DNA from 2 places in the Arthrobacter sp. AOP29-A2-19 genome. Region 2 is predicted to be linked to the other one. Evidence: predicted binding sites of a transcription regulator. Region 2 holds the regulator's gene; the other holds the start of a gene.
What was found. Region 2 encodes HrcA, which represses chaperone genes, less so after heat shock. Its sites were predicted from a motif close to TTNGCACTCGNNNNNNNCGAGTGCNAA; they were not measured.
Positions count from the first base shown of each region.

Region 1: a site for HrcA is predicted at 6,568-6,594, ahead of groES (co-chaperone GroES). Genes of this name have one in related genera too.

Region 1 covers NZ_CM176894.1:772,331-783,912, reverse strand. The annotation lists gene guaB (IMP dehydrogenase) at 1-696, opposite strand, end outside; gene AC3ZJJ_RS03540 (acyltransferase family protein) at 796-2,940, opposite strand; gene AC3ZJJ_RS03535 (hypothetical protein) at 3,089-4,147, opposite strand; gene groL (chaperonin GroEL) at 4,461-6,071, opposite strand; gene groES (co-chaperone GroES) at 6,132-6,428, opposite strand; gene AC3ZJJ_RS03520 (hypothetical protein) at 6,728-7,156, opposite strand; gene AC3ZJJ_RS03515 (adenosine deaminase) at 7,214-8,233, opposite strand; gene AC3ZJJ_RS03510 (AMP-binding protein) at 8,609-10,198, shown strand; gene AC3ZJJ_RS03505 (class I SAM-dependent methyltransferase) at 10,242-11,489, shown strand.
Region 2 covers NZ_CM176894.1:1,347,212-1,356,810, reverse strand. The annotation lists gene lepA (translation elongation factor 4) at 1-941, shown strand, start outside; gene hemW (radical SAM family heme chaperone HemW) at 946-2,175, shown strand; gene AC3ZJJ_RS06200 (DUF4870 domain-containing protein) at 2,258-2,692, opposite strand; gene AC3ZJJ_RS06195 (DUF3097 domain-containing protein) at 2,798-3,649, opposite strand; gene hrcA (heat-inducible transcriptional repressor HrcA) at 3,828-4,841, shown strand; gene dnaJ (molecular chaperone DnaJ) at 4,898-6,019, shown strand; gene AC3ZJJ_RS06180 (16S rRNA (uracil(1498)-N(3))-methyltransferase) at 6,019-6,813, shown strand; gene AC3ZJJ_RS06175 (GerMN domain-containing protein) at 6,871-7,689, opposite strand; gene AC3ZJJ_RS06170 (PhoH family protein) at 8,115-9,200, shown strand; gene ybeY (rRNA maturation RNase YbeY) at 9,203-9,599, shown strand, end outside.

The DNA of each region.
Region 1 (11,582 bases), 570 kb from region 2:
GAAGAAGCCGACGGCGGCGCCGACGCGCAGGCGGCCCTCTTCGTCCTTGGTGGCCAGCGGGTACTGCTCGGCCTTGTCGAAGTCCTTGACGGTGATCAGGCCCTGGAGGATGCCGTGGTCGTCGACGAGCGGCAGCTTCTCGATGCGGTGCTTGCTCAGCAGCGCGATGACCTCCGCGCGGGGCACGCCGACGCGCGCGGTGACCAGCGGCATGGCGGTCATGGCCTCGTACACCTTGGTGGTCAGGAACTGCTCGCGCGGGATGAACCGGGTGTCGCGGTTGGTGATGATGCCCAACAGCTTCTTGCCGGCGTCCACCACGGGCAGTCCCGAGACGCGGTAGTGGAAGCAGAGGTCGTCCAGTTCCTGCAGCGTGGCGTCCGGGCCAACGGTCACGGGGTCGGTGATCATCCCGGACTCGCTGCGCTTGACCTGGTCCACCTGCTTGGCCTGGTCATCGATGGAGAGGTTGCGGTGGATGATGCCGATGCCACCCTGGCGGGCCAGCGCGATCGCCATCGAGGCTTCGGTAACGGTGTCCATGGCGGCGGAGGCCAGCGGGATGTTCAGCGAGATGCGCTTCGTGAAACGGGTCGCGGTGTCGGCCTCGGAGGGGATGACGTCCGTGGGGCCGGGGAGCAGCAGGACGTCGTCGTAGGTGAGGCCTTCGAAGGCAAACGGGTTGAACTCAGACACGGGGGGCCTTTCGCGAACCGGGTGGGGGATTTCCTACATCCTAGAACGCGAGCGGTCCGTTCCCCATTCCAGGGCGCCGATGTGTCAAACCCGACACCCCTACCAGCCCAGGGAGTCCTTGAGCCTGCGCTCGAAGACTGGCGTGGTGGTCTCCACGTAGGTCCTCGTCAGGTGCGAGTCGTCCATGTAGGCGAGCACGTTGCCGATCACGGGGCGGCACGTGCCGTCGACGCAGAGCTGGTCGGTCATGTCCATGAACTTCAGCGACGGCGGCAGGGCTCCCCCTTCGCCCGTCTGGCGGCGCAGCTCCTCCAGCGGCGAGACGGGGGCCATCAGCCGTTCCGTCGGCGCCGAGCACTCCTCCGCGTCGGGGCCCTTGCGGTCCACACACTCGGGCACGCTGAAGGTGAAGCGCGGGGTGTCGCGCAGGGCGACGACGTCGATCCCCGCGTCCAGGAAGGGCCGCACGCCCTCGACGTAGCCGGGGACGATGCGCTCCTCGTCCGCCGGCGCCGCCGTGTCCGGGCCGGCGTCGTGCGCGGTGAGCGTTCCGACGGTGAGGACCGCGTCGGGCTTGTGGTCCAGGACGTACTGCGTGGCGGCGTCGTTGAACTCGTTGCACTCGGCCTCGCGCTCGTCGGTCTCCGCGCCGAAGCGGCAGGCGGGTCGGTTGACCAGCACCCAGGCCCAGCCGTTGCGCTCGGCGGCGCCGGCGAGGGCCGCCGTCCAATGCTGGGCATGCGAGTCGCCCAGGACCACGATGGTCTTCTCGGCGGTGGCGGGGTCCCCGCCCAGCTGGCAGTACTCCATGCGCGGGTCGACGAGTTCGTAGCCGCCGGCGCAGTCGCCGCCGTAGTTGGCCCATTCGTCCGCCGCGCCGCTGGCGAGCGGACGCACGACGGCGGCCGGGTCGCCGTCGTACTCGAAGCCGGGCTCGAGCGCGCGGGCGCCGGGGTTGTCCGTGGCGTCCTGCTGCTGGGCGGACGTCTCGATCGCGGCGACCCGCGCCTGCCAGCCGCTCAGCGGCATGGCCACGACGGCGACCAGCACGGCCAGCACCAGGCTCAGCCGGCGGCGGCGCTGGGTGGGCCAGTGCCAGGCGTGGAACGGGGTTTCGATGGCGCGGGTGGTGGCCCAGGCCAGTGCCAGCGACAGGGCGATGACGGCGGCGCCGCCGAGGATGCCCGGCTCCGCCTTCTGCCGGACGGCCAGGTAGATCACCAGGATGGGCCAGTGCCAGAGGTACAGGGCGTAGGAGATTCCGCCGAGCGCCACCAGCGGCCGGGCGGCGAGGAGCCGGTCGACGCCCCGGGCGGGCCGGATCTCGCCGGCGCGACCGGTATCGCCGGTGTTGCCGGTAGTGCCGGACGCGATGATCGCCGCGGCCGCAAGCGTCGGCCACAGCGCGGCGTACCCGGGGAACTGGCCCTGCACCTGCAGGACCAGGCCGCATGCCAGCATGGCCGCCAGACCGGCCCAGCCCAGGACAACGCGGAAGCCCACGGGCAGTCGGCCGGCGTACGGGAGGCCGAGCGCCAGCAGGGAGCCGAGCGCGAACTCCCACAGTCGCGCCCGGGTGTCGAAGTAGGCGAACGCCTGGTTGGTCGCGGTGGCGTGGACCGAATACGCGAGCGAGGCCGCGAAGACCAGCCCGAAGGCGGCGGCAACCACGGCCCGGTAGCGCAGGCGCGGGAAGCGGCCGCGGAGGGCGCGCCACGCGAGGGCGCAGGCCGCGAAGACCAACGGCCACAGGATGAAGACCTGGCCCTGGATGGATAGGGACCAGAAGTGCTGAAGGGGGCTGGCCGTGGCGTGGTTCGCCGCGTAGTAGTCGACCGATTCGCTGGCAAGCGTCCAGTTCTGCACGTAGAAGAGGCTCGACCAGGTCTGGGTGAAGACCTCGTGCCAGCGGGTGCGCGGCAGGAGCGATGCGGTGGCCACGAGGATCCCGAGGAGGACCACGACGGCGGCTGGGAGCAGACCCTTGAAGCGGTGCAGCCAGTAGGAGACCAACTTGAGCGGCCGGCCGGCCTCCACCTTGTACGTGAACGACGCCGTGAGCAGGAACGCGGAGATCAGCAGGAACACGTCGACGCCGCCGGAAACCCGGCCAAGCCACACGTGGTAAACGACCACCATGAGTACGGCGAAGGCGCGCAGGCCCTGGACCTCGGGGCGGTACGCGGGCTTCTCCGCGGCACGCGCTGCGGCCGGGATCGTGGTGGCGTTTGGGCCATGGGCCATTGCGGACGGTGTCCCTTCGGCTAGCTGGTCCGGATGCCCGGAGGCAACCACTGCCCGCCGGAACCGTCAATTCTACCAGCCGCCGTTACCAAACAGTTATCTCACCGGTCGGAGGGCCCGCGGGGCAAACGCCCCGCGGGCCCGTCCGCTAGTGCTGACGCCTGGTCTTGCGGGCGGCGGAGGACGCCATCATGACGCCGCCCGCGCCCACCAGGACGACGGCGGCGACGGTCAGGCCCGCCGAGCCGACGCCGGTCTCCGCGAGCGTCGCGGCCGGAACCACCCGGACCGGCGTCGGAGTTCCCGCCCGGGGCGAGGGCACAACGGCCGCCGACGGCGTCGCGCTGTTCTCGATGGGCGTCGGAGTTGCGCTGGTCTCGGTCGGCGGGGCGCTGGTCTCCGTGGGCTCGGGCGAGGGCTCTTCGCTCGGCTCGTGCGAGTAGTCGTCGCAGTCGTCGTCGTCGCCGTGGTGTCCGCCGCCCTTGCGCTCGGCCTGGACCTTCGAGTCGTCCTCGCAGACCTCGTCCTTGCCACCGTTGTCGTCGTCGCAATCGTCGCCGCGGTGGCCACCCTTGCGCTCGGCCTGGACCCGCGAATCGTCCTCGCAGACCTCGTCCTTGCCGCCGCCGTCGCCGTCGCCGCAATCGTCGCCGCGGTGGCCACCCTTGCGCTCGGCCTGGACCCGCGAATCGTCCTCGCAAACCTCGTCCTTGCCACCGTCGTCGTCGTCGCAATCGTCGCCGCGGTGGCCACCCTTGCGCTCGGCCTGGACCCGCGAATCGTCCTCGCAGACGTCGTCCTTGGCGTCGTCGCCCTTGTTACCGCCGCGGTCGTCCGTCTTTCCGCCGTCGGCCGTGGAGGATTCGGAGGGAGCCGGCTTCGGCGCTTCGGTGCCGACGCCCGCATCCGCCGTCGGCTGTGCGGCCTCCGTCCCCGGAGCCGCCTCGCCGGTCGTCCCGGCGGCATCCGGCACCGTTGCCTCCGGCAACGGCATCCCTTCGGACTCGGCATCCCCCACCGTGGCGTCTCCGGACGAAACGCCATCGCCGGCCCCGGCGTCGGCCGCTTCCGACCCCGGCGGCGGGGACAGCGCGGACGCGGCGCCGGGCGGTTGGGCCGCCTTCCCCTCGTCCGGCTGGGCGGCGGACGACATGGAGAACAGCCAGAAGACAAGCATCGCCAGTGTCACGCCCAGCGCGACGACCATGCGGAAAGAACGGACAGCAAGTGACGCACCCATAAGAACCCCCAAGAAATTCCGAAGCGCGCAGCCCCCTGCGCACCCCACACCGCCCCCTGCGGTGTCCCTGCGTGCAGGTTAGGACGCCGACGCCCGCCGGGTAAACCCCTGGGGGGATTTTTCTGCGGACCGCCACGTCAGCCGACGGTCGGGACACAAGGCAAGGACACGAGGCCCGGACACAACAAGGGCGCCGAACCTCCCGGGGGAAGTTCGGCGCCCTGGCCGGCCGCGCTGGGCGGCCGTGCCTTCCGTGGAAGGCGGTTGGAGCTGTCGCTGGCTAGTGGCTGTGGCCTGCGTGCTCGTCTTCGTTTTCCTGCTTCTCGGCGACCAGGGTCTCCGTGGTGAGCACCAGGGCGGCGATCGACGCGGCGTTGCGCAGCGCGGAGCGCGTCACCTTGACCGGGTCGATGATGCCCGCGGCGAGCAGGTCCTCGTAGACGCCCGTCTTGGCGTTGAAGCCGAAGTTGACCGGCGACTCGGCGACCTTGGAGGCCACCACGTAGCCGTCGTGTCCGGCGTTCTGGGCGATCCAGCGCAGCGGCTGGACCAGGGCACGGCGGACGATGCCGACGGCCGCGGCCGCGTCGCCCTCGAGCGCCACGACGGCGGGATCGGTGTCGAGCACGGAGAGCGCGTCGACGAGGGCGGAGCCGCCACCGGCGACGATGCCCTCTTCCATCGCGGCACGCGTCGCGGAGACGGCGTCCTCGATACGGTGCTTGCGCTCCTTGAGCTCAACCTCCGTCGCGGCGCCGACCTTGATGACGCCGATGCCGCCGGAGAGCTTCGCGAGGCGCTCCTGCAGCTTCTCCTTGTCCCAGTCGGAGTCCGTGCGGGAAAGCTCGGCCTTCAGCTGGGCGACGCGGTCCGCGACGTCCTCGTGGGTGCCGGCGCCGTCGACGATGGTGGTCAGGTCCTTGGTGATGGTGATCCGGCGGGCGGAGCCGAGGACCTCCAGGCCGACCTGGTCCAGCTTCAGGCCCAGGTCCGGGGAAACGACCTGCGCGCCGGTGAGGATCGCGATGTCCTGCATCATGGCCTTGCGGCGGTCGCCGAAGCCCGGTGCCTTGACGGCAACGACGCTGAGCGTGCCGCGCAGCTTGTTGACGACCAGGGTGGACAGGGCCTCGCCCTCGATGTCCTCGGCGATGACGAACAGCGGCTTGCCGGCCTGCAACGCCTTCTCCAGCAGCGGCAGGAACTCGGCCACGGTGGAGATCTTGCCCGAGTTGACCAGGATCAGCGCGTCCTCGAGGACGGCCTCCTGGCGCTCCGGGTCGGTGACGAAGTGCGGGGACAGGAAGCCCTTGTCGAACTGCATGCCCTCGGTGAGGACCAGCTCGGTGGACGTGGTGTTCGATTCCTCGATGGTGATGACGCCCTCGGCGCCGACCTTGCCGAACGCCTCGGCGAGCAGGTCGCCGATCTCGTCGCTCTGCGCGGAGATGGCGGCGACGTTCGCGACGTCCTGGCCCTCGACCGGGCGTGCGATTTCGGCGAGGCGCGTGACAACGGCCTCGACGGCGGTCTCGATGCCGCGCTTGATCTCGCCCGGCGCAGCGCCGGCCGCGACGTTGCGCAGGCCTTCCTTGACCAGGGCCTGCGCGAGCACGGTGGCGGTGGTGGTTCCGTCGCCGGCAACGTCGTTGGTCTTGGTCGCGACCTCCTTGGCGAGCTGTGCGCCAAGGTTCTCGTACGGGTCGTCGAGCTCGATCTCGCGGGCGATCGTCACGCCGTCGTTCGTGATGGTCGGCGCGCCCCACTTCTTGTCCAGAACCACGTTGCGGCCGCGGGGGCCCAGGGTCACCTTGACGGTGTTGGCGAGCTTGTCGATGCCGGCCTCGAGCGCCTTGCGTGCGTCGTCGTTGAAAATAAGCTGTTTAGCCATGCTGCTGCTCCTTGGGATTGCGTAAAGCCCCGGCCGGGGCCGGGGCTTCACACGGGAAAACTACTTGACGACGATGGCCAGCACGTCGCGGGCCGAGAGCACCAGGTACTCCTGGCCGCCGAACTTGACCTCGGTGCCGCCGTACTTCGAGTAGATGACAACGTCGCCCTCGGCGACATCGACGGGAACGCGGTTTCCGTTGTCGTCAACGCGGCCGGGTCCGACTGCCACAACCTTGCCCTCCTGGGGCTTTTCCTTTGCGGTGTCGGGGATGACCAGGCCGGAAGCCGTGGTCTGCTCGGCCTCGAGCGGCTGAACAACAATGCGATCCTCGAGAGGCTTGATGGAGACCGACATGCGGATCTCTCCTTTGCGTGAGTGCCAATGGTTGAAGGGCCGTTGGGATGCACCAACCGTCGTCGCGGTGCCAGCTGGCAAGTACCTCAGGCTTTAGCACCCGACGGGGCCGAGTGCTAATGAAGACTCTATGAGGTGGCTGGCACTCGGTCAAGGCGAGTGCCAAACGGCGGGTCGCGGCGCGTCGCACGGGGACGCCCGACCGTCGGCGCGGCGGCGGCCTGCGGAGGTACGGCGCGACGGCGGCCTGCGGAAGCCCGGCGCGCGGTCCGGCGCCCAGACCCGGCGCCCGAGGTGGGTCAGGCGCGTTCGCCCGGCTCCCTCGCGGCGTCCGCGCGGCTCCTTGCGCGGAACACGCCGAGCGCGCCCACGGTGATGGCCGCGAGCGAAAGCACGACGGCGGCAACGAAGCCGCCCAGCGGAACGCCCAACAGTTCCCGGGCCACCTGGCCCTCGGTCCCGGCACCGAAGTAGTCGCCGCCGGCCTGGATGTAGCTGCCGGCGAGCAGCCCCTGCAGAACGACGGACGCGATCAGGGCCAGCGCGGCGAACACGCCGACCACCATGCCGCCATAGAGCAGGACACGGAACGCGACGCCCGCGCCGCGCAGTGGCGGGGCGCCGGCGTCGTCCTCCCCGCTGGCCGCGTAGACCGCCTCGGGGAAACGGGACAGGACACCTCCGTCGGTTCCGGCCTCCAGCGTCTCCTGCTCCTCGTTGTCCACCACGGCTCCACGGTACCCCGGGCGTCCCGCCGCGGCGGGCGCGCGTGCCGCGGGATTTCGCTAGCGTGCGGCCAGTGCCCAGGCGTCGATCTCCGCCACCAGCTGCGCCTTCCGTTCCGGCGCGGCGAACGAACCGGTGACGGAGTTGCGCGCCAGCAGCTCCAGCTGCTCCTCCCCCAGGCCCAGGGCGTCGGCGACCGCCTCGAAGTTGTCCGCGATGTAGCCGCCGAAGTAGGCGGGGTCGTCCGAGTTGAGCGTGACCTGCAGGTCCTCGCGGAGCATCGCCGGCAGCGGATGCCGGGCGAGGTCGGACACCACGCCGAGGCGGAGGTTGGACAACGGACACACGGTGAGCGGGATCCGTTCGGTGCGCAGCCGCTCCACCATACGCGGGCTCTCCATGCAGCGGACCCCGTGGTCGATGCGCTCCACGCGCAGCAGGTCCAGGGCCTGTTCGATGTAATCCACCGGGCCCTCCTCCCCGGCATGCGCGACCAGGTGGAGCCCCATCGCGCGCGCCTCGGCGAAGATGCCCTCGAAGAGCGACGGCGGGAAGCCCACCTCCGCGGAGTCCAGGCCGACGCCGATCAGGTCGCTGGCGCGGTGCCGCACCGACTCCAGGGTCTCGGCCGCCTCCTCCACGGGGCGGTCGCGCACGAAGCACAGGATCAGGCCGCCGGTCAGGTCTGCCTCCGCCGCCACGCTGCGGAAGCCGGCGAGCAGGCCGTCGATCACCGTGTCCACGGGCACGCCGCGGGAGGTGTGGGCCTGCGGATCGAAGAACATCTCCACGTGGCGCACGCCCTGTTCGACGGCGCGGCGCAGGTAGGCCTGGCACAGCTCGGCGAAGTCCTCCTCGGTGCGCAGCGCGGCCATGCATTCGTAGTAGACGTCCAGGAAGGACAACAGATCGGTGAAGCGGTAGCGGGCGCGCAGTTCCTCACCGTCCGCGTAGGGCAGCACGACGCCGTTCCGCGCGGCCATCCGGAACGCCATCTCCGGCTCCAGGGTGCCCTCGATGTGCAGGTGCAGCTCGGCCTTGGGCAGGGCGGCCAGGCGTGCGGACTGGGTTGGGGACATCGGGGTTCCTTCTCGGCTGGTTCGCCTTGCGGCGTGTGGTCGTTCGGTGTTCCGCTTCCCCCGCGCGGCCGCGCCGGGGAGCCCACCAGCCTACGGGAGCGCGCCGGTGCCCGCGACCGGGCGCCGCCGATATCGGGCGCCGTCCGTTATCGGGCGCCGTCCGTTGTCGGGCGCCGCAGTTGCCGCGCACCGCAGTTGCCGCGCACCGCCGTCGTCGTCGTGCGTCGTCGTCGGCCGCGGCTCCCCCGCACGCCGGCGCGCCGCCGGGCTCCCGGCTCCGCAAACCGTGTGGTTAGCATGGGGGTGACAGCCTCCGGACCGTACGGCCCGGTGTGGATCTACCGGAACAGCGCCGTTCCGAGCGGGGTGCAACCAATGCCAGAACCAGTCCCGATGCCGCGGACCAGCCTCAAGCCCGCCGAGCTGCTCTGCGACCGGCACCCCGCCGACGCGGTGGCGTTCACCGTCGTCGGCGCGGACCTCTCGCGGACCGACCTCACCTACGGCTGGCTCAAGGACCGGTCGGAGCGGGCCGCGGCCGCCTTCGCCGCGCTCGGCGTCGGGCCCGGGGACCGGGTGGCCACACTGATGGGCAAGGGCGCGGACCTGGTCGCTACGCTCGTGGGCCTGTGGCGCCTGGGCGCCGTCCACGTGCCGCTGTTCACCGCCTTCGGCACGCCGGCCATCGAGGTGCGGCTCCAGCGCAGCGGCACCCGGTTCGTCGTCGCCGACGCCGCGTGGGAACACAAGCTGGAGGGCCTGGAGGCCTCGCTCGGCCTGACCATCGTGGTGGCCGGCCCCGTGGGAAGCCCGGAGTCGCTGGACCTGAACGTCCTCATCGACGACCAGCATCCCGGGTTCCCGGCCGCCGAGCGCTCCCTGGACGACCCGCTGGTGGAGATCTTCACGTCCGGCACCACCGGCACGCCCAAGGGCGTCCCGGTCCCGGTCAGGGCCCTGGAGGCGCTGGCCGCCTACATGCACTACGGGCTGGACGTCCGCGAGGACGACGTCTTCTGGAACGTCGCCGATCCGGGATGGGCCTACGGGCTCTACTACGGCATCCTGGGCCCGCTCTACACCGGCCGCCGGAACCTCCTGCTGCGCAGCGGCTTCGACGCCGAGCTTTGCTGGAGAATCCTCAAGGAATTCGGCGTCACCAACTTCGCGGGCGCCCCCACCATCATCCGCTCCATGCGCGCCGCGCGCCCCGAGGGCGTCGGCGATCTCGCGCTGCGGCGGGCGTCGAGCGCGGGCGAGCCGCTGGACGCGGAGACCATCTCCTGGTCGTCCAGGTACCTCGGCGCCGCGGTCCGCGACCACTACGGGCAGACGGAGATGGGCATGTGCATCGTGAACTGCTGGCACGAGTCGGCCTCCCGCGAGGTCCGCCCCGGCTCGATGGGCTTCGCCATGCCGGGCTACACCAGCGCCGTCCTCGAGATGGCGGAGGACGTTCCCGCCGCGCCGGGCGTGACCGGGCGCGTGGTGCTGGACGTCCCGGCGAGCCCGTTGTTCTGGTTCCAGGGCTACACGAACGAGCCGGAGCGGACCGCGGAGCGCTTCAGCGCGGACGGCCGCTGGTACTTCACGGGCGACACCGGGCACCGCGACGAGGACGGCTACACCTACTTCTCCTCGCGGGACGACGACGTCATCATCATGGCGGGCTACCGGATCGGCCCCTTCGAGATCGAGTCGGTGCTGGCCGAGCACCCGAAGGTCCTGGAGAGCGCCGTCATCGGGGTGCCCGACGAACTCCGCGGGGAGGTGGTGGTGGCGCACGTGGTGCTCCGCGATCCGGCCGACGCGTCCGAGGACCTGGAGCGGGAGCTGCAGCAGCTGGTCAAGGAGCGCCATGCCGCGCACACCTACCCGCGGCGCGTGCGCTTCGTGGACTCGCTGCCCAAGACGCCCAGCGGGAAACTGCAGCGCTTTGTGCTCCGGGACGCGGAGCGCGGGTAGCCGCGGCCGAACGCGGCGGGTGCGTGCGCATTAGGGTTGATGCATGCCCTCCCCCGCCGCCGCCGTGGAAAACCTCGCGCCCGTCCTGTCCCCCGAGGGCTTCGGCCTCCTGAACTCCCTTGCCCCCGACGCCGCCGCCACGGACCGCGCGGCCCTGGAGCTGAACCTGCGGCTGCGCAAGGAGGGCCACCCCGCGGAGCTGGTCACCGCCGTCGTCCACCAGGCCCGGCTGCGCGCCCGCGGCGCCGAGAAGCTGGGGCCGTTCGCCGCACACATGCTCTTCACGCGCGCGGGGCTGGAGCAGGCCACACGGCTGAACGTCGCGGCCATGCACGCCCGCCGGTTCGTCCGGGCCGGGGTCTCGAAGGTCGCGGACCTGGGATGCGGCCTCGGCTCGGACGCGATGGCGATGGCCGCGCTGGAGCTGGACGTGACCGCCGTCGAACTGGACGAGACCACCGCGGCGGCGGCGATGGTGAACCTTATGCCGTGGCGCAACGCGCGCGTGGTGAACGCTGACGCCACGGAGTTCGACCTGGACGGGTTCGACGGCGTCTGGCTGGATCCGGCGCGCCGCACGACGTCGTCCTCGGGCACGTCGCGGATCTTCGACCCCGAGGCGTTCAGCCCGCCGCTGTCCTTCGTCGAGTCGCTCGCGGGGCGCGGGCTCGCTGTCGGCGTGAAGCTGGGGCCCGGCATCCCGCACGAGTCCCTGCCCGCGGCGTGCGAGGCTCAGTGGGTGTCCGTCGGCGGCGACGTGACCGAGGCGGCGCTCTGGTTCGGCCCGCTGGCCCGGCCGGGCGTGCGCCGCGCAGCGCTGGTGGTCGGCGCGGACGGCGCGGCCGACGAGCTGACCAGCGCCGAGGACTACGACGCCGGCGCGTCCGTCCGGGGCGAGGTTCCGGTGGGGGACGTGGACGGGTACCTCTACGAGCCGGACGGGGCCGTCATCCGCGCCGGCCTGGTCGCCGAGGCGCTGGACCATGTGGGGGGCCATCTGGTGGACCCGCACATCGCGTATTTCTGCGCCCCGTCGCTGGTGGAGACCCCGTTCGCGCGCGCCTACCGGGTGCTGAACGTGCGCCCCTACAACGTCAAGGCGCTGCGCGCGTGGGCCAAGGCGGAAAAGATCGGAGTGCTGGACATCAAGAAGCGCGGCCTGGACGTCACGCCGGAGGAGCTGCGGAAGGTCCTGCTGGCGGGGTCCGGCAAGTCCGCCAAGAAGAAGGCGACCCTGGTGCTGACCCGCATCGGCGACGCCCGTGTGGCGATCGAGGTCGCCCCCGCGTAGTCGACGCGCGGCGCCCTCCCGCTGCCCCCCTCCCCCCCGTTTCGACGAGGGCAGATGCTCGTTTTGGGCCCTATGGGGGCATCTGCCCTCGTC
Region 2 (9,599 bases):
CCAAGCCCATGGTGTTCTCCGGCCTCTACCCGATCGACGGCTCCGACTACCCGATCCTGCGCGACGCGCTGGACAAGCTGCAATTGAACGACGCCGCATTGACGTACGTGCCGGAAACCTCCGTTGCGCTGGGCTTCGGCTTCCGCGTCGGCTTCCTCGGCCTGCTGCACCTCGAGATCGTGCGCGAGCGTCTGGAGCGCGAGTTCAACCTGGACCTCATCTCCACCGCGCCCAACGTGGTCTACGAGGTCATGACCGACGACAGGAACATGGTCACGGTCACGAACCCCAGCGAGTTCCCCACGGGCAAGATCCTCGAGGTCCACGAGCCCATGGTCGCGGCGACCATCCTGGCGCCCAACGAGTTCGTCGGCGCCATCATGGAGCTGTGCCAGTCGCGGCGCGGCCAGATGCGCGGGATGGACTACCTCTCGGAGGAGCGCGTTGAACTGCGCTACTGGCTGCCCCTCGCCGAGATCGTTTTCGACTTCTTCGACATCCTCAAGTCCAAGACCCGCGGCTATGCGTCGCTGGACTGGAAGGCGGACGGCGAACAGGTCGCCGACCTGGTCAAGGTCGACATCCTGCTTCAGGGCGAACAGGTCGACGCCTTCAGCGCGATCACGCACAAGGATAAGGCCTACTCCTACGGCACGATGATGACGTCGAAGCTGCGCGAGCTCATTCCGCGGCAGCAGTTCGAGGTCCCGATCCAGGCGGCCATCGGCTCGCGCATCATCGCCCGCGAGAGCATCCGCGCGATCCGCAAGGACGTGCTCGCAAAGTGCTACGGCGGGGACATCTCCCGCAAGCGCAAGCTTCTGGAAAAGCAGAAGGAAGGCAAGAAGCGGATGAAGATGGTCGGCCGCGTCGAGGTGCCGCAAGAGGCGTTCATCGCCGCGCTGTCCTCCGACGACTCCAAGGACAAGGGCAAGAAGTAGCCCCATGCCCTCAGCCTTGCCGCTGGGCGATCCGGCCCCGGCCGATGGCCTGCTTCCGAGCTCCACCCGCGAAGGCGCGGGGACCCGCCCCTTCTGCGTGTATGTCCACATTCCGTTCTGCGCCGTGCGGTGCGGGTACTGCGACTTCAACACGTACACGGCGCACGAACTGGGGTCCGGCGCCACGCAGGACACCTACGCCCAGGCCGTCGCCGCCGAGCTCGAGTTCGGGGCGGGCGTCATCGAGTCCTCCGGTCTACCGCCGCGGCCGGTCGAGACCGTCTTCTTCGGCGGAGGCACGCCGACGCTCCTACCGGCCGAGGACCTCGCTTCGGTCCTGCGGCGCATCGACGACCTGTGGGGGCTCGCGCCGGGCGCCGAGGTCACCACGGAAGCCAATCCGGACTCGGTGACGCCCGAGTCACTCCGCGTGCTGGCGGCGGCGGGCTTCACGCGCGTCTCGTTCGGCATGCAGTCGGCGGTGCCGCACGTCCTGAAGACGCTGGACCGGACGCACCGCCCCGAGCGCGTGGGCCTCGCCGTCCAGTGGGCCCGCGAGGCCGGACTGGCGGTCAGCGTGGACCTGATCTACGGAACCCCCGGCGAAAGCCTGGAGGACTGGCGGACCAGCCTGGAAACGGCGCTGTCCTACGCGCCGGACCACATTTCGGCCTACGCGCTGATCATCGAGGACGGCACACGCCTGGCCGCACAGATCCGGCGCGGCGGAGTGCCCAACATCGACGACGACGACCACGCCGACAAGTACTTGCTGGCGGACTCGATGCTGTCGGCCGCGGGGTTCGAATGGTACGAGGTCAGCAACTGGAGCCGCTCGGGCGCCACGCGTTGCCGGCACAACATCGCGTACTGGACCGGCGCGGACTGGTGGGGCGCCGGGCCCGGCGCGCATTCGCACGTGGGCGGCCTGCGCTGGTGGAACGTCAAGCACCCGTCCGCGTACCAGCAGCGAATCGACGCGGGGGTCTCCCCGGCGGCGGGGAGGGAGACGCCGGACGACGAAGCACGGTACCTCGAGCGCGCGATGCTCCTGACGCGGATCTCCGACGGCATGCCCATTGCCCTGTTGCGGCCCGAGGGGCGCTCCGCCGTCGCCGGCCTGATCGCCGACGGACTGGTAGATGGCGCGGCCGCGCTGCACGGAACCATTGTGCCCACGCTCAACGGACGGCTCCTGGCGGACGCGATCGTGCGGCGGCTGCTGGACTTCTGATCCGGGCGCGGCCCGAGGGTCACGGACACGCGGCGCCGATCGGCACCGCGGCGAAACCCGGGGTCGGTGTGGGGCCCGCCGCCTAGTGGAGCAAGCGCAGGTTGAGCGGGTACCGGTAGGGCCGGCCGCGATTGACCTCGATGCCGGCGACGACGCCGCTGACCGTCAGGTAGACCCAGATGGCGACCGCGACGACGGCGAAGAAGCCGCCCACCACGGGAATCAGGGTCAGGATGTTGGCCAACATCGCCAACACGGTCAGTGGCGCGGTGAAGTTCAGCGCCTCTTTGGACTCCTGCGCGGTGAACGGACCGCGACCCCGGTAGACGAAGTAGATCACCGCGGACGGCACGAAGCCCAGGATCGCTCCGAAGTGGGCGATCGTTGCCCATTGCCGGTCCTCTGAGGGACTCAGCGGCAGCGGAGCGGGGGAGGAGGCCTCGTAGTGCCTCTGGTCCCCGGAACCGTTCCGTGCCTTTTCGTCGAACCCGTGGGTCACGCCCGCGTCTCCATTCATGGATGCCAATTGCCGTCAGTTTATCCGAGAAGCACGCCGGCGGCGCACGCGGCCCGCGCATCCGCCCCCGATCTTCCGGGGGCACCGGAGTGCGGCGGCCGCGACCTACCCGCCGTCGGCCGTCAGGAAGTCGATGACCTCCTCGACGCGGCCCAACAGGCTCGGCTCCAAGTCGGCGTAGCTCGAGACGCTGCCCAGCAGCCGCTTCCACCCGAGCGCGACGTCTGCCGGCGTCGAGTGGGGCCATCCGAGCCCACGAAGGATGCCCGTTTTCCAGTCTGTGCCGCGCGGGACGACGGGCCAGGCCCGGATGCCCAGCACGGACGGCCGGATGGCCTGCCATACGTCCACATAGGGGTGCCCGACGACGAGGACGTTGCCGCGCGCGCCGGGCACGGCCATGGCCTCCGCGGCGATCTTCGCCTCCTTGCTCCCGGGGACCAGGTGGTCCACCAGGATGCCCAGACGGCGGCCCGGCCCGGGGCGGAAATCGCGGACGAAGGACGCGAGGTCGTCGACGCCGTGGAGCGGCTCCACCACCACGCCCTCGACCCGAAGGTCGTGGCCCCAGACCTTCTCGACGAGCTCGGCGTCGTGTTTGCCCTCCACCCATATGCGGCTGGCACGCGCGGTACGCGCCTTGAGGTTGTCCACGCGCACCGAGCCAGAGGCCGTTCGGACCGGGCCGGCGGGAGCCATGCCGGACACGGGTTCGACGAGTTCGATCGGTTCGCCCTCCAGCAGGAACCCGAAGCCGGTGCGGAAGGACTTCGTCTTGCCGCGCCGGTCCTCCAGGACCACAATGCGCATTCCGCCGGCCTTCTCCACGCGCACGACCTCGCCGACCCACTCGGATTGGACGTCCTCAAGCAAGAGGCCCAGCGCCGCGGGGACCTTCCGAAGTTCGCGGCGGCGCGGCGCGGAGATCTCCTGCGCGCCCCATTCGTAGTTGTTCACGGAACCAGACAGCCTTTCGTCGTGCGCCCCCTCGGGCGACGGTGCGCTCCGGCCACCCGGCGCGCAGCCACCATGCTAACAACGGTGAAAGGTATTAGACTTAGCACTTGAACACGTCGAGTGCTAAGCACCGGCGTCTTCCGACATTTTGCAGCGAGACGAAGATTGGAGGGACGGGATGTCCGAACCGCGACGCCTCGAGGTCCTCCGGGCCATCGTCGAAGACTATGTGCATTCCCGCGAGCCGGTGGGATCGAAGGCCCTCGTGGAGCGCCACCACCTGGGCGTCTCGGCGGCAACCATCCGGAACGACATGGCCGCGCTGGAGGACGAGGGCCTCATCGCGGCCCCCCACACGTCGTCGGGCCGCATCCCCACGGAACAGGGCTACCGCCGCTTCGTGGACCGCATCGAGGACGTGCGCCCACTTTCGCCCGCCGAGCGGCGCGCCATCCAGTCGCTCATCGACGGAGCGGACGACGTCGACGACGTGCTCGAGCGGACGGTCAGGCTCCTGGCCCAGCTGACCCACCAGGTCGCGGTCATCCAGGTGCCCCAGTACAGCGACGCGGCGGTGCGCCACATCGAACTGGTGGGTCTGGGCTCCGGGCAGGTGCTGACCGTCCTCATCAGCACGTCGGGCAAGGTGGAACAGCGGGTGGTCCTCACGCCGCCGGAGACCTCGGACGACGACCTGCACACCCTGAAGGCTGCCTTTATGGGCGCGGCCGCCGCGGGCAAGCTGGCCGAGCTTGCGGCCCTTGCGGCGACCGCCGTGGACACCGTTCCCGCCCGCCTTCGGATTGCCGCGCGCATCATCGCCGGCGCCCTCGGGACCCTGGGCGACAACAGCGTGGTCGACCGGATCGTGATGGCCGGAACCGCCAACCTCGCCCGCTCCACGGGGGACTTCCCGTTGACCATCACGCCGGTCCTCGAGGCGCTGGAGGAACAGGTGGTGCTCCTGCGGCTGTTCTCGGAGATGGAGATGGACGCCCGCGGCATCGCGGTGCGCATCGGCAGCGAGAACGCGTACGGTGGACTGGTCGAAACCTCGGTGGTCGCCACGGGCTACGGACCGGGCCAATCGGCCAAAATAGGCATCCTCGGCCCGACCCGCATGGACTACCCCAGCAGCATGGCCGCCGTGCGCGCGGTCGCCCGCTATCTTTCCCGGATCTTGGCCGGCTGACGCCTGCCTCCCGGTACACCAAGCATCGAAACGCAGGAAAGGACACAGCGAACACTGTGAGCAACCACTACGACGTGCTCGGCGTCGCGCAGGACGCGACCACCGAGGAGATCAAAAAGGCGTACCGCAAACTGGCGCGCAAGCTGCACCCGGACGTCAATGCGGCGGAGGGCGCCGCCGACGAGTTCAAGCTCGTCACCCGCGCCTACGAGGTGCTGTCCGATCCCGAGAAGCGCCGGAACTACGACGCCACGGGGAACGAGAACGGCAACGCCGGCGGCGGCGGACCGGGCGCCGGATTCGGCTTCAACGACATCTTCGAACAGTTCTTCGGCGGACAGGGCCAGTCCGCCGGCCCCGCGTCCCGGCGTAGCCGTGGCCGCGACGCCCTCATCACCGCCACCATCGACCTCAAGGACGCGGTGCAGGGGGTCGTCTACCCGCTGGAAATGGAGACCGCCGTCACCTGCAAGACCTGCGAGGGCTCGTGCTGCCAGCCGGGCACATCGCCCGAGACCTGCACCATTTGCCACGGCCGCGGGCAGATCCAGCGGCCGGTGCGCTCCTTCCTCGGCCAGATGATGACCGTGGAGACCTGCAGTGCCTGCCGCGGGTTCGGAACCACGCTCCCCAGCCCGTGCAACGAGTGCATGGGCCAGGGCCGAGTGCGCGAGCGCGTGAGCAAGCAACTCAAGGTCCCAGCCGGCGTCGCGACGGGCACGCGAATTCACCTCGCCGCACAGGGCGAGGCCGGCCCCGGCGGGGGCCCGGCCGGAGATCTCTACGTCGAAATCGACGTTCGTCGGCACCCGGTCTTCGAGCGCGAGGGCAACGATCTCCACGCCACGCTCACGGTTCCGATGACGGCCGCGGCCCTCGGCGCCGACCTGGACCTCGACACTTTCGACGGCGCCCAGGACATCCGCGTCGAGGCCGGAGCGCAGTCCGCGGACACCATCCGCCTTGCGCAGCTCGGCGTGCCGCGCCTGCGTGGCGGCGGCCGCGGAGACCTGATCGTCCACCTCCAGGTCGAGACGCCCACGAAGCTCGACGCCGAGCAGCGGGACCTGCTTGAACAGCTGGCCCGGCTGCGCGGCGAGGAAGTGGCCGAGGGCCGGCTCTCCGAGCGCGGCGGCGTCTTCTCCCGCTTCTTCGACAAGCTCGGCCACCGCGGCTGATGAGCAACCAGGCGTTCCGCGTCGACCCGGCGGCGCTCGTTGGCGCGGCGCCGGGCGACACCGTGCCGCTCGACGGCCCGGAGGGCCACCACGCCGTGTCCGTCAAGCGGGTGCGGGAAGGCGAGCGCATTGACCTGGTCGACGGCGACGGGCGGCGCGCGGTCTGCGTGGTCACTTCCACGGCGAAAGGATCCCTGGAGGCCAAGATCGAGGGACTCGAGCTCGCGCCCCCGCCGGGCCTGCGCACGGTTTTGGTCCAGGCGCTGGCCAAGGGGGACCGCGACCTGCAGGCCGTCGAGTCCGCCGTCGAGCTCGGCATCGACCACGTGGTCCCGTGGCAGGCCGAGCGCTGCGTCGTGCGCTGGTCCGCCGATAAGGCCGCCAAGGGTCGCGCGAAGTGGGAAGCAACGGTCCGCGCCGCCGTCAAGCAGTCGAGGCGCTCGCGCGAGCCGTCGGTCGGGGAGACCGTGGGCACGGCCCAGCTGGCGGCCCTCGCCGCCGACGGGACGGCGCCGGAGCCCGGCCGCCGCCTAATGGTGGTCCTCCACGAGGAGGCCGCAAGCCCGCTGTCGCGGGTCGTCGCGGAATGGCTCGCCGAAGGGCCGAAGCCGGCCGAAATCCTCCTGGTCGTCGGGCCCGAGGGCGGCATCGCCCCCGGCGAGATCGACAAGCTGGTGGCGGCCGGCGCCACGACGGCGTCGCTCGGAACGAATGTCCTGCGGGCCTCGACCGCCGGGCCCGCCGCACTCGTTTTGGTCCGCCATCTTGCCGGGCTCCTGGACGGGCGGCCCTAGCGCCCCGCGCCCACGGCGGGCGGCCTCCCGTGAGGACCCCCCCGTCGGAAGATTGCCCTATTCCACCGTCAAGCGCTTGGTGTCCTCGCTCAGGCGTTCTCCGCTCTTGGCGCCCTGACCCCACACGGCAAGCTGGTACTCGCCCGGCTCCATGGCGATCACGAGCTCGTATTCGTCGGCGGGGAGGTCGCCGGACCCCAGCGCTACGGCACCCTGGGACACGACCTCTGCCGGGTCGCCGTCCTGCACGCGCCGAACCTCCCAGCGAGTGCCGCCCGGAAACGCCGCCGACACCCCATGGATGGTCAGTCGGCCGGCGGTGTAGGCGCCGTCGTGCTGGGGTTCGATGATCCAGAGGGGGGCGCGCAGGCTGGCCACACGCTCGATGGGTCCCTCCAGGGGGATGTGCCCGAACGCCTGGTATCCCGTGTGGCCGTCCACCAGGACGGTCACACGGGCCGGGGCCGTGCCCGTGATCAGCCCGGCGTTTGCCGCCGCCCCCGTCGCCGTATAGACAAGTTGCTGGACGGCTCGCTCCGCCAGTCCCCGATCCAACTGCCGGGAGAACGCGTCGGCGGAGAGGTCGACGGTGATGACGTTGTCGGTGTCGATGGACGTACCGATGCGCGCCGCCGGCGACCAGACATTGAAGTAGTCGGGATCCGTGGGTGTCTGCTCCAGCATGTACTTGATGCTGGTTGTGATGGGATCGCCCTGGTCCTCGGCCTGGCGGTACTCGCGGTAGAGGTACACCGTGGAGTCCCGCTCGCCCAGCCAATAGATGGGGGAGAGGCGGTGGCTGCTCAGCTTCTCGAGCGGGGCGGCGTCCGTCTTCGCCGAGGCCACGGGAGCCGAGGCGGAGGCTCCGTCCGGCATGGTGCTGGTCGACGCGCCGGTGCCCCCCGCGCACGCCGAGACTGTGCCGAGGCACGCCACAAGCGCCAAAACAGCCAAGCGGGAGCTGGTGCGCCTGCGGTGCCGAGGGCTTGTCAACGTGGTCCTTTTCATGGTGGAGGGGCGCGGTCGCCATGGCCGCCCACACCAAGCTTGGCATAGTGGGCCCCCTCGGGAGCACCGGGTTCCGGTGTTGACGCCGGACTGTTGTACTACCGATATGTCCCGTTGTTGCACTAATTACCGGTGCGTACAAGTGGCGGGCGCGCTACCGCGCGGCGGGCCGCCGTGCCGCCGCCCGTGTTCGACAAGCGTGTTCAAGTACGATGGAAGGGCGCCGGAAACGCCTCGGAGAACCCCGGGTCGGGATAGGCCGGCGCACAGCAACGGGAGGCGACGCCGCCAGCATGACCCAAGACGCCGACAAGCCACAACAGGACTCCGGTGCGGCCGACGTGGTGCGCTTCGACACCACGGATCAGATGGTCGCAACACTAGGAGCGCACGACGAGGTGCTGCGGATCGTGCAAGGCGTCTACCCGCTGGCGAAGCTCCACGTGCGCGGCAACGAATTGACGATCGCTGGCGACGCCGTGGACGCCGCGAAGGCGATGCGCGTCGTCACCGAGGCGCGCGGGCTCGCGGCCGGCGGCACGCGGATTTCGGCCCACCTGGTCGAACAACTCGTTCGCATGGTGGAGGCGCCCTCGTCCGTCCCTGGAAGCGCCAGCGGTGTGTTCGGCCTCAACATCCTTTCGGGGCGCGGCCGCAGCATCCGCCCCAAGACCGTGAACCAGAAGTCGTACGTGGACGCCATCGACGACAACACGGTCATCTTCGGCATCGGCCCTGCGGGCACCGGCAAGACGTTTCTCGCCATGGCCAAGGCCGTGCAGGCCCTCCAGGCCAAGGAAGTCAGCCGCATCATCCTGACCCGCCCGGCGGTGGAGGCCGGAGAGAAGCTCGGCTTCCTGCCGGGAACCCTGACGGACAAGATCGATCCCTACCTGCGCCCCCTTTACGACGCGCTGCACGACATGGTGGACCCGGAGTCCATTCCGCGGCTCATCGCCGCGGGGACCATCGAGGTGGCACCTTTGGCGTACATGCGCGGCCGCACCCTGAACGACGCCTTCATCATCCTCGACGAGGCGCAGAACACAACGCCGGAGCAGATGAAGATGTTCCTGACCCGCCTTGGCTTCGGCTCCAAGATCGTGGTCACCGGGGACATCACCCAAATCGACCTGCCCGGCGGCACGAAGTCCGGCCTCAAGGTGGTCAGCGAGATTCTCGACGACGTGGAGGACATCGCCTTCCGCACGCTGGACGCCAGCGACGTGGTGCGCCACCGGCTCGTCTCCGACATCGTGACGGCCTACGAGACCTGGACGGAACGCGAGTCCGCACCGCCCATCGACTGGCGCACACGCCGCACCAACCGCCGTCCGGGACGGCCGTCCGCGGCCGCGCCCGCAGACGGGGAGGGCTAGCCGTGTCCGTGGAGGTCAACAACGAGTCGGCCTTGGAGGCGGACCTCGAGCAGCTGAGCCGCCTCGGCCGCCACATCCTGGACTCCCTCTATGTCCACCCCGAGGCCGAGGTTTCGATCATCCTGGTGGACGAGGACGCGATCGAGCGCCTGCACATCGATTGGATGGACCTCCCGGGTCCCACCGACGTGATGTCGTTCCCGATGGACGAGTTGCGCCCGGGCAGCCCGGGAAGCCCCACACCGGCCGGGATGCTCGGCGACATCGTAATCTGCCCCCAGGTCGCGGCCCAACAGGCGCGGCGCGGGGGCCACAGCACGGCGGACGAGATTCTCCTGCTGGCCACCCACGGCATGCTGCACCTCCTCGGCTACGAGCACGACGAGCCGGAGGACAAGG